One region of the Pseudomonas sp. KH_021 genome, then DNA from elsewhere that is predicted to be linked to it. Evidence: predicted binding sites of a transcription regulator. Region 1 holds the regulator's gene; the other holds the start of a gene.
What was found. The regulator sigma-54, encoded in region 1, starts transcription at its own class of promoters, with help from an activator protein. The targets are predictions, from matches to a motif close to ANTGGCATNNANNTTGCTNT.
Positions count from the first base shown of each region.

Region 2: the regulator sigma-54 is predicted to act here: its motif matches at 2,374-2,393, upstream of AC3IX4_RS11865 (sigma 54-interacting transcriptional regulator).

Region 1 covers NZ_CM174477.1:870,288-875,976, forward strand. The annotation lists gene rapZ (RNase adapter RapZ) at 1-597, opposite strand, end outside; gene ptsN (PTS IIA-like nitrogen regulatory protein PtsN) at 600-1,064, opposite strand; gene hpf (ribosome hibernation-promoting factor, HPF/YfiA family) at 1,077-1,385, opposite strand; gene AC3IX4_RS04140 (RNA polymerase factor sigma-54) at 1,468-2,961, opposite strand; gene lptB (LPS export ABC transporter ATP-binding protein) at 3,131-3,856, opposite strand; gene lptA (lipopolysaccharide transport periplasmic protein LptA) at 3,856-4,398, opposite strand; gene lptC (LPS export ABC transporter periplasmic protein LptC) at 4,385-4,960, opposite strand; gene AC3IX4_RS04160 (KdsC family phosphatase) at 4,969-5,493, opposite strand; gene AC3IX4_RS04165 (KpsF/GutQ family sugar-phosphate isomerase) at 5,494-5,689, opposite strand, start outside.
Region 2 covers NZ_CM174477.1:2,537,933-2,543,621, reverse strand. The annotation lists gene AC3IX4_RS11880 (acyl-CoA dehydrogenase family protein) at 1-462, opposite strand, end outside; gene AC3IX4_RS11875 (flavin reductase family protein) at 518-1,054, opposite strand; gene AC3IX4_RS11870 (VOC family protein) at 1,137-2,027, opposite strand; gene AC3IX4_RS11865 (sigma 54-interacting transcriptional regulator) at 2,422-4,275, shown strand; gene AC3IX4_RS11860 (cysteine hydrolase family protein) at 4,359-4,934, opposite strand; gene AC3IX4_RS11855 (SDR family NAD(P)-dependent oxidoreductase) at 4,957-5,688, opposite strand; gene AC3IX4_RS11850 (FAD-dependent oxidoreductase) at 5,685-5,689, opposite strand, start outside.

The DNA of each region.
Region 1 (5,689 bases):
TTCCGGCTTCCAGTAGGGGTTGGGCAAGCAGCGCACATCAAACACCAAGTCGGCATCGACTGGCATGCCGCGCTTGAAGCCGAACGATTCGACCAAAAACGCCGTACCCGCCTCGGGTTTGTCCAGCAGGCGCAACTTGATGGTGTCACGCAGTTGGTAGAGGTTGAGGTTGGTGGTGTTGATCTTGAGGTCGGCAAGGTCTGCGATCGGGCCCAGCAGATCGCTCTCGACACGGATGGCTTCTGCCAGCGAGCGCGAGGGATTGGTCAGTGGATGGCGCCGACGTGTCTCGGAGAAACGCTTGAGCAGGGTTTCTTCATCGGCATCCAGGTACAACACGTCGCAATGGATGTGCCGGCCACGTGCTTCATCGAGCAGTTCGGGAAAGCGCGTCAAGTGGCTGGGCAAGTTGCGCGCATCAATGGAAACGGCAACCTTGGGTTGCAGCAACTCGGTATTGATCAGCGCATTCTCGGCCAATTGCGGCAGCAGGCCTGCCGGCAAGTTGTCGATGCAGTAGAAGCCGTTATCCTCCAGTACATCGAGTGCAGTACTTTTACCTGAGCCGGATCGGCCGCTGACGATGATCAAACGCATGATTAGTGACCGCTCTGTTCATCCAGGACGACTTGATACAGGGCTTCGTTGCTGCTCGCGGTACGCAGGCGATCACGAACGTCCTTGCGATCAAGCATGCTGGCTATCTGGCGCAGCAGCTCCAGGTGAGCATCGGTGGCAGCCTCCGGGACCAGCAGAACGAACAGCAGGTCTACCGGTGCGCCGTCGATGGCGTCGAAATCTATGGGTGCATCAAGGTGAAGCAGGGCGCTGATGGGGCCGTCGCACCCCTTTAGCCGGCAGTGAGGAATGGCAATGCCATTGCCGAAACCGGTAGAGCCCAGTTTTTCACGGGCAATCAGGCTTTCGAACACAAGTTGCATATCCAGCTGGGGTACTTCCCGGTGGATCAGATTTGCAATTTGTTCGAGTACACGCTTTTTACTGCCGCCCGGCACGTTCACAAGAGAACGGCCGGCGGTCAGGATAGTTTCAAGTCGGATCATGTGAGGGGGGTGTCAGCGAGCAGCCTGGCCATTCAGGAGGCTCTGCTGTTTTTCCTTGTGTTTTTTCAGTTGGCGATCGAGCTTGTCGGTAAGGGAGTCAATAGCGGCATACATGTCTTCATGCTCGGCATTGGCAACAACCTCATTGCCGGGAATCTGCAGGGTAGCCTCGATCTTCTGCTGCAACTTTTCGACCTTGAGGATGATCTGCACATTGGTAATCTTGTCGAAGTGACGCTCCAGTCGATCGAGTTTTTCCCCGATGTAGGTGCGCAATGGCTCGGTGACTTCTACATGTTGTCCACTGATGTTGACTTGCATACAGCTTCTCCTATGTTGCCAGTGCATAAAGAGGCAAGCCCACGGGCTTGCCACTGAAACGCTGTGGCTCATCTCAAGGCCGTTACATCAATCGCTTGCGTTCGCTCGACGGTGCAATGCCGAGGGACTCGCGGTACTTGGCGACGGTGCGACGGGCTACCTGGATGCCCTGTGCCTCCAGTAAACCAGCGATCTTGCTGTCACTCAATGGCTTTTTCTGATTTTCCGCGGCAACCAGTTTTTTGATGATCGCGCGGATGGCTGTAGACGAGCATTCACCGCCTTCAGAGGTGCTGACGTGGCTTGAGAAAAAATACTTCAGCTCGTAGATACCGCGCGGGGTATGCATGTATTTCTGGGTGGTAACCCGCGAAATAGTTGACTCATGCATGCCTACTGCCTCGGCGATATCGTGCAGCACCAAAGGCTTCATGGCTTCGTCGCCGTGGTCCAGGAAGCCGCGCTGGTGCTCGACGATCTGGGTGGCAACTTTCATCAGCGTTTCGTTGCGGCTTTGCAGGCTCTTGATGAACCAGCGGGCTTCCTGCAGTTGATTGCGCATGAAGGTGTTGTCGGCGCTGGTGTCGGCGCGACGAACGAAGCCTGCGTATTGCGGATTGACGCGCAAACGCGGCACTGATTCCTGGTTCAGCTCCACCAGCCAGCGCTCGCTGTCCTTGCGCACGATCACGTCTGGCACCACGTACTCGGGTTCGGACGACTCGATCTGTGAACCGGGGCGCGGGTTGAGGCTCTGCACCAGCTCGATCACCTGGCGCAGTTCGTCTTCCTTGATTTTCATGCGGCGCATCAGCTGGCTGTAGTCACGGCTGCCGAGCACGTCGATGAAATCGGTAACCAGACGCTTGGCTTCCGTTAGCCAAGGCGTCTTGGGCGGCAGTTGGCGCAGTTGCAACAACAGGCACTCGCCCAGGTTGCGGGCGGCGATGCCGGCGGGCTCGAATTGTTGCACGCGGTGCAGGACGGCTTCGATCTCGTCCAGTTCGATGTCCAGCTCCGGGTCGAACGACTCGCAGATTTCCTCGAGGGTTTCGTCCAGGTAGCCCTGGCTGTTGATGCAGTCGATCAAGGTGACGGCAATCAGGCGGTCGGTGTCGGACATCGGCGCCAGGTTCAACTGCCAGAGCAGGTGGCTCTGCAGGCTTTCGCCGGCGGACGTGCGGGTGGTGAAGTCCCACTCGTCATCGTCGTTGCTGGGCAGGCTGCTGGCGCTGGTCTGGTAGATGTCTTCCCAGGCCGTATCGACCGGCAATTCGTTGGGGATGCGTTCGTTCCACTCGCCTTCTTCAAGGTTCTCCACGGTCGGTGCGTTTTCCTGGTAGCTGGGCTCCTGGAGGTCCGACGGGGTTTTCTGTTCGATGTTATCGGCCAGTGGGTCACTGTTGTCGAAGTCGTCGCCTTCTTCCTGGCGTTCGAGCATCGGGTTCGATTCCAGTGCTTCCTGGATTTCCTGTTGGAGGTCCAGGGTCGACAGCTGGAGCAAACGGATGGCCTGTTGCAACTGAGGTGTCATCGTCAGTTGCTGGCCCATTCTTAGGACGAGCGATGGTTTCATGGCAGGGGCTTTACACCTTATTTGCCGGCGCACATGCGCCATCCACTACAGGGCGCCGGAGCGCCAAACATAAGCAAGTTATATGCCTGAATCTGAAGTGTTTGCCTAGAGCACCGTAACAATTTAGTGACAGTCAAGCGCTCCAGGCAACTCGCCAAACACCTCGAAATTACAGGCGGAACTCGTGGCCGAGGTAAACCTCTTTCACCAGTTCGTTGGCCAGGATGGCGTCCGAGTCGCCCTCGGCGATCAGTTGGCCATCATTGACGATGTAAGCGGTTTCGCAAATATCCAGGGTTTCACGAACATTGTGGTCGGTGATCAGAACGCCGATGCCCTTGGCTTTCAAGTGATGGATGATCTGCTTGATATCACCTACGGAGATCGGGTCGACACCGGCAAAAGGTTCGTCGAGCAGGATGAACTTGGGCGCGGTTGCCAGTGCGCGGGCGATTTCGACCCGGCGCCGCTCGCCACCCGACAGGCTCATCCCCAGGTTGTCGCGGATATGGCTGATGTGGAACTCCTGCAGCAGGCTTTCCAGCTCCTTGACCCGGCCGGCCTTGTCCAGCTCCTTGCGGGTTTCCAGGATGGCCATGATGTTGTCGGCCACCGACAGCTTGCGAAAGATCGAGGCTTCCTGCGGCAGGTAGCCGATACCGGCACGGGCGCGACCGTGCATGGGTTGGTGGCTGACGTCGATGTCATCAATCAGCACGCGGCCCTGGTCAGCCTGCACCAGCCCTACGATCATGTAGAAACAGGTGGTCTTGCCAGCGCCATTGGGGCCCAGCAGGCCGACGATCTGACCGCTGTCGATGGACAGGCTGACGTCGCGCACGACCTGGCGGCTTTTGTAGCTTTTGGCCAAGTGTTGGGCTTTCAGAGTCGCCATTACGGGGCCTTTTGCTCGTCGGTTTTCTTTTTCGGCTGGATGACCATGTCGATGCGTGGGCGTGGTGTTTTCACACCGCCTCCAGCGCGGCCAGCGGTTGCCACCTGAGTGGCGGTGTCGTAGACGATCTTCTCGCCTTCGGTGGTGTTGCCCTGGTTGATCACCTTGGCCTGGTCGATCAACACGATACGGTCTTGCGTGGAGTGATACTGGATGGTCACAGCATAGGCCTTGACCTTTTCCGGGTCGGTGGCTTTTTGCTGTTGCTCGAAGTACGCCAGGCTACCGATGGCGGTCACCACATCGACATCGCCAGCGGGGGTGCGGGTCAGAGTGACGGTGTTGCCGGTGATCTTCATCGAACCTTGAGTGATGATGACATCACCTTTGTACGTGGCAATGCCTTGCTTGTCATCGAGCTGCGCGTCATCAGCCTGAATACGGATAGGCTGGTCGCGGTCGGTCGGCAGAGCCCAGGCGCTCACGCTTCCCAGTGCTGCGCCCACGCTGAGCAAGAAAGGAAGGGTTTTAACGAGCCTCATACTGTCCTCTTACGTTGGACAGCAGGTTGATCCTGCTGTCGTTCAAATACGCTTTCATGCCTGTGGCCGTGGTCACGCCGCCAGCGCCCTCGATTCTAACGGCTTGCTCGGTTTGCGCATATTCCTTCTGCGGGAATACCGTGATGCGCGAGGAAGTGATGAGCGTGGCGCGGTTTTTCTGGTCGGTGCGGGCGATGCGCACGGAGTCGATCAGCTCGACCTCGGTGCCGTCGGGGTTGACCTCGCCGCGCTCGCTCTGCACATGCCAGGGGTAGGCGGTACCGCGATACATCTGCAGGTCGGGTTTGGTCAGCAGGGTGACCTCGCTGGCCATGACATGCTCCACCTTGTCGGCGGTCATTTCATATTGCAGCTTGCCATCGGGCAGGAACTGCACGCTGCGCGCATTGAGGGCGTAGTAGTCGATGGCGTTCTCGTCGACGGTCACGACCGGTTTATTGTCGAGAAAGCTTTGCGGGCTGATGTTCCAGTAGCCGACGGCTGCCAGCAGCGCGGCAGCGACACAGAACAGCGCAATATTGCGGGCTTTTTTAATGAACATGAATCGCTCTACAGATAATGGGCGTGAGCCGCTTCAAGGTTGCCCTGGGCACGCAGGATCAGCTCGCAGAACTCACGCACGGCACCTTCGCCGCCGCGTGCCTGGGTGACACCATCGGCGTGCTCGCGCACAAAGGCGGCAGCATTGGCCACGGCCATGCCCAGGCCCACCCGGCGAATCACCGGCAGGTCAGGCAGGTCGTCACCCAGATAGGCCACTTGTTCATAGCTTAGGTTGAGTTGGCCGAGAAGCTCGTCCAGAACCACCAATTTATCTTCCCTGCCCTGATAAAGATGCGGGATGCCGAGGTTGCGGGCGCGTCGCTCCACTGCTGGGGTCTTGCGGCCACTGATGATGGCGGTGGTCACGCCACTGTTCATCAGCATCTTGATGCCTTGGCCGTCCAGGGTATTGAACGACTTGAATTCGCTGCCATCTTCGAGGAAATACAGGCGACCGTCGGTCATCACGCCGTCCACGTCGAAGACAGCCAGCTTGATGGCTTTACCGCGTTGCAGTAGATCGTTACTCATTTACATCACTCCGGCGCGCAGCAGGTCGTGCATGTTGAGGGCGCCCACCGGCTTTTCGGCCTTGTCGACCACCACCAGCGCGCTGATTTTGTGGTCTTCCATGATCTTCAAGGCTTCGGCGGCCAGCATGTCCGGGCGGGCGGTCTTGCCGTGCGGGGTCATGACATCTTCGATTTTTGCGGTATGGATATCGATG
Region 2 (5,689 bases), 1.7 Mb from region 1:
ACCGCTGGAGGTTTTCCAGGTGCCGCTGATATTGAAACCGCCCTCGACCTCTTCGACCTTGCCGAACGGTGGGTAGGACGAAGCGGTGATTACTGTGTTGTCTTCACCCCAGGCATCCAGGCACGCCTGCTCTGGCAAGGAGCCGTATTCCCACTGGTGGATGCCCAGGATCATCATGTTCCAGGCACTGCTGCCGCAGCCACGACCCAACTCCATCAGCACTTTGTAGAACACCGCGGGATTCATCTCCCAGCCGCCATATTCCTTGGGCTGGAGGATCTTGAAGAAACCGGCTTCAACGAACGCCTCGATGGTCTGGCTGGACACCATGCGGTTCTTTTCCACCGACTCGGCTTTGTCCATCAGCATCGGGATCAACCCTCGCGCGCGTTCCAACAATTGCGCTTCGGTCGGAATCGCCTGGGCATCCACAGGCTCGGTTGGCTTGACGAAGTTGTTCATAGGTCTGTGATCTCTTATTTATTTTTGTGTTTGCACGTCGCACGTCGTCAGGGTTTCACTTGAGCGCAGCGAACTTGCTGTTGAAGTACACCAAGGGGCCATCCTGTTCTTGCAGGCCCCGGACGCCGACCACCTCGCCGATGAACATGTCGTGGGTGCTGGCCGGTATCACTTGTTCCAGCCGGCACTCGAAGCTGACCAATGCGTCTTCGAGCAGCGGCACGCCGGTCACCCCCGACTCCCAGCAACCTTGCGCGAAGCGCTCCTCACCACTGACCCCCTCGACCATTCCGGCAAAGCGTTTGGCAATGAACTCCTGGTCATGGGCCAGCACATTGATGCTGAAAGCCCCTGCCCGCTGAATCACCTCATGGGCGCGAACATTGCGGTTCACGCAAATCAGCAAGCGTGGTGGGTCGGCGGTGATCGAACACACCGCCGTGGCGGTCAACCCGGCTCTTTCGCTGTCACTGCCGCTGGCGATCACCACACAGGCACCGGCCAGATGGCGCATGCCTTTACAGAAATCAGCGGTAGCGACTGTTGGCGCAGTCACTGCTGGCGTACTGCTCGATTGAATGGCGTTTAACATCTGGAATACCTCGCTGTTTCGCAGGCACAAGTGGCCCTCGATGCGTGTTCACTGCCCGGTCGTGCCGGGCGGCCGCGGGTGATCAGAGAACAATGTTGCGCTTGTGACCCCAGTCGCTCATTTTGTTGAACGCTTTGACTTCCCAGCGCTGATCATCGATCACCACTCCACCCCAACCCATTTCGAAATTGAAACCCGAAGGGGTTTGGGCATAAAAAGAAAACGTTTTGTCATTCGGGTGATGCCCCAGTTCGAGAATGATCGGAATGCCCGCCTTGACGCAGCGGTCGTAGGCCATGCCGACGTCGTCCATGCTTTGCACCTGGACCATGAAATGGTTGAGCACCTTGGGCATTGGCGCCTGAGCGGTGGCGATCGAGTGGTGGCGGCCCGTGGCGGTGTGGAAGAACGTGGCGTCGACCACCATGCCCGGCTGCACTTCCTCGCGGATGTAGTCACTGACCCGCAGCTTCAACACGTCGGTGTAGAACTTCACGGTCTGCGGGCCGTTCTTGGCAAACGGCAGGATGTGACCTATGCCCAGTTCGCCGGTGACGAAACCGCCCTTGAGCACGGTCGAATGGAACACATCGTTCAGGCCTGCTTCGGCATGGCCAAAGAAAAACTCGTGGGTAAAACCGTTCGGGTCCTGGCAGCTGTAGGCTTTTTCGACCCGACGGCGCTGCAACAGCTCCCTGGACAGTTGCTCAACCTGAACGCCTTTGTCACGCAGCTCGGCAACATAGCTTTCCAGCTCCTGCTCGGAGCGCAGTTGCCAGCCCGCCACAAGAATGTCGTCGATCGGATTCTTCTCCAGGAAGAACCGCTGGGCGTACTCATCCATTCGCAAGGTCAGACCCTGCTCATCGCGACTGGCGACTTGCATGCCGATAATGTCTGTGGCCAGCCACTGCCATTTATCGAGGTCGCTTACACCAAATCCTGCATAGGCCAATGAGTGAATTTCTGCCACTTGCCTGTACCTCTTGTTATTTTTGTCTAGCTGCTCCGCGGGGTGTACCCGTTGATGAGCAGTGCTGACAGGACAAGAGCAAGCGCTGTGCCAGTTGTTGAAACTCACTCAACCAAAATAAATATTTCTTTATATTCAAAGTGTTATTGAGACTATTGCGAGTTAGAAACTTGCCGATTGCTCTCCGGGCGAGCCTCCCAAAGGCTACGAAAATTCAGAATGTTATGAATTTCATGTAAGGATTTTCGTGATTTGCCATTGCGCAAAGAAAAACCTTGCGAGAACCCCAGTAAGCGATACCGTAGCATTCACCTCAAGCATCAGCGTCGGCGGCCATTGGCGACCGCCTGGCATCGAGTTTGCCTTCAATAAATAAAAAACATGGGCTCATCAGATGACTACTTCCCCAATCGATGACACCGAGCGCACTCGCCATGCGCGCAGCCGACATGGCATCAACATCATCACCGACCTGCGTTTCCCGGACATGCAGGACTTGGTCGATCGACTTTATTTCAACCCCAAGGAAGGTCTGATCTGGCTGGGTGACAAACGCATGATGCTCATGCATGTCGAAGCCTTTGGGGCACTGCGTCAGGAGCTGTTGGAAAGTAACGGCGTGGAATTCACCCGTGGCCTGTTGACGCGGGTCGGTTACCTGACCGGCCAACGCGATGCTGACCTTGCGATCCAGGCTCGTGGTACTGGTAATGAACTGGATATCTGCGCCGCTGGCGGTCAATTACACGCCCTTTCGGGCATCGTCGAAGTCGAGCCCGTGTGCATCGAGTTCGATCAGGCCAAGGGCTTCAAGTACGGCGAATTCACCTGGAAGCGCTCGGTCGAGAGTGATGTGCATATCGCCGCCAACGGTGTCAGCACCGACCCTATTTGCTGGATGGAAGTAGGCTACAGCTCAGGCTTCATGAGCCGCCTGATGGGCCGTCGCCTACTGGCCCGGGAAATCGAGTGCCAGGGCTGTGGGCATAACCGCTGCCGGGTCATCGTCAAACCCGTTGAGGAATGGGACAACACCGAGGACGACCTCAAGTACTTTCAGCCGCAGATCACCGACCATCGTCGGGCACAACCGATCAAGCCGGTGAAAACCGCCGCCATGCCCGCGCAGTCACCCTTCGGACTGGAAGATAGCCGGCCAGTAGAGACCGCCCTCGACCGTCCGGTGGGCAGTTCCGCCGCCTACCACATCGCCATGCACAAGATCCTGCGGGTGGCGGGCACCAACGCAACGGTACTGTTGCTGGGCGAGAGTGGCGTGGGTAAAACCATGTTCGCCCACGAACTGCACAGCAACAGCCTGCGCGCCAACACCCCGTTCGTTGAAATCAACTGCGCGGCGATCCCCGAGCAGTTGATCGAGTCAGAGCTGTTCGGTGTGCAGCGTGGCGCCTATTCGGGGGCGACCGATCCGCGTCCCGGGCGCTTTGAAATTGCCGACGGCGGCACGATTTTTCTCGATGAAGTCGCCACCTTGAGCATGACCGCCCAAGGCAAACTGCTGCGCGTATTGCAAAGCGGTCACCTGGAGCGTCTGGGCAGTAACAAAACCATCAAGGTCGATGTGCGGGTGATCGCGGCCACCAACGAAGACCTGGCTAGTGCGGTCAAGGCCGGGCGCTTTCGCAGCGACCTGTTCTATCGCCTGAATGTATTCCCGATCACCATCGCCCCGCTGCGCGAGCGCAAGGACGACCTGCCGCTGCTACTCGACACCGTCATGCGCCGGCTGAGCACCTTGCATGGTCGGCAACTGGCCGGCGTGACGCCACGCGCCCTGCAAGTGATTCTGGACTACCACTGGCCGGGCAATATTCGTGAATTCGAGAACGTTATCGAACGTGCGATCATTCTCGCCGATGACGGCGACTTGCTGGATATTCGCCATCTGTCGGGGCTCGATGCCCTGGGTGGGCAGCTCGAGCGCATCGGTACGGTGAGCTGGGATACCGGGCCGGCCATCGGCATTCGCATGCCTGACGCCCATCCGCCGACCGTGGCAGCGGCTCAACAGGTCAATGCCAGTCACGATCAACTGATGGCCGTGGCACAACGCACACTACAGCGTGGCCCGGTGCGCTTGAGCGAGATTGAAGAGGTGTACATCGAGGTGGCCATGCAACTGAGTGAAAACAACATCTCCCGTGCGGCCACCTTGTTGGGACTGAGCCGTGCGCAGCTCGACTATCGGCTGAAAAAAATATCGCTGGACGAGTCCAGGGATTCCTAGTGAATGGCCAGCACCGGGACATCACCCGGTGCTGGCCATTCATTCAACGAGGCGCCCTGCTCGGGGCGTGATCAATCGAAAGCTCAGTTGAAAGCGTTGGCGGAATCAACGCTGCTGCAAAAGCGCGCGATGCTGGCCATGGAGTTTGCATGCTCCTGCGCCGACGGCGAGGCGCAGCAGTCTTCCAGTACCACCACGTCAAAGTCACGGTCGTGAGCATCGCGCACCGTGGCTTGAACCACCGCTTGGGTACTCACGCCGCTGCAGTAAATGCGCTCGATGCCTTCACGCCGCAACAGCACTTCAAGACGAGTGGCGTAGAACGGCGAAACCCGGTGTTTGACGATGTCCCACTCATGGGCCAGGGGTGCCAGCTCATCATGGACCGCGCCACCCCAGGCATCCTTCTTCAGAATGCCGTTTTTGGCGATTGGGCCGAACACCTGGGAGTTGGGGTTGGCTTCGCGATGGTCGTCGGAAAACGCTACCCGCACATAAGCCACCGCAATGCCTTTGGCACGCGCCTTGGCAATGGCCGCCGCCGTGCGGGCAATCACTTCGCGACTGCGCACCTGCTCTCCCAGTGGGCCTTTACCACTGGCCCCGTCGGGGTGAACCAGGTCGTTTTGCATGTCCAGAACCAGATAAATACTTTTCATTGTGCTTTTCCCTTGAGTTGAATCAGTCGCACCACAGTGCACCATTGATGTCGAGGATTTCCCCGCTGATAAATCCGGCTTTGTCCGACAGCATGAAGCTGACGGCCGCCGCCACTTCTTCGGCGCGGCCCATGCGCCCCAATGGAATCAGAGCCCGCAGATTGTCTGGAAAGGAGGTGGTCATTTCGGTGGCAATCGGGCCGGGAGCCACGGCGTTGACCCGAACCCCGGCACTCGCCAGCTCCTTGGCCAGGAATAGAGTCATGGTGTGAACCGCTGACTTCGACATGCCATAGGCCACGCCACCGGCACGCGTCTGTTCGTTGGCATCCAGCCACGGACGGGCATTGCCACCGTTTTTGCCGACCACCGAACCGATGTTGACGATACTTCCCTGCTTGCGCTCGGCCATCAACTGGCCGACCAACTGACAAGGAATCAGCGTGCCCTGCACGTTGACCCGCATCACCCGTTCGAACTCAGAAACTTTGAGATCCAGCGCGCTGCCGGTGGACAAGACCCCGGCGACGTTGACCAGCGCAGTGATCGGGCCCAACTGCTCCTCAATGTCCTCGACCACGTCGCGCACGGCATTGCGTGAGGCCACATCGCAGGAATAGAAACGCATGTTCAGGCCCAGCTCACGCGGTTCGACCAGGTCCAGTGCCGCCACCTGATAGCCTTCACTGGCCAGCAGCTTGCACACCGCACTGCCGATGGCACCTCCGGCACCGGTCACCATCGCGACCTTCATT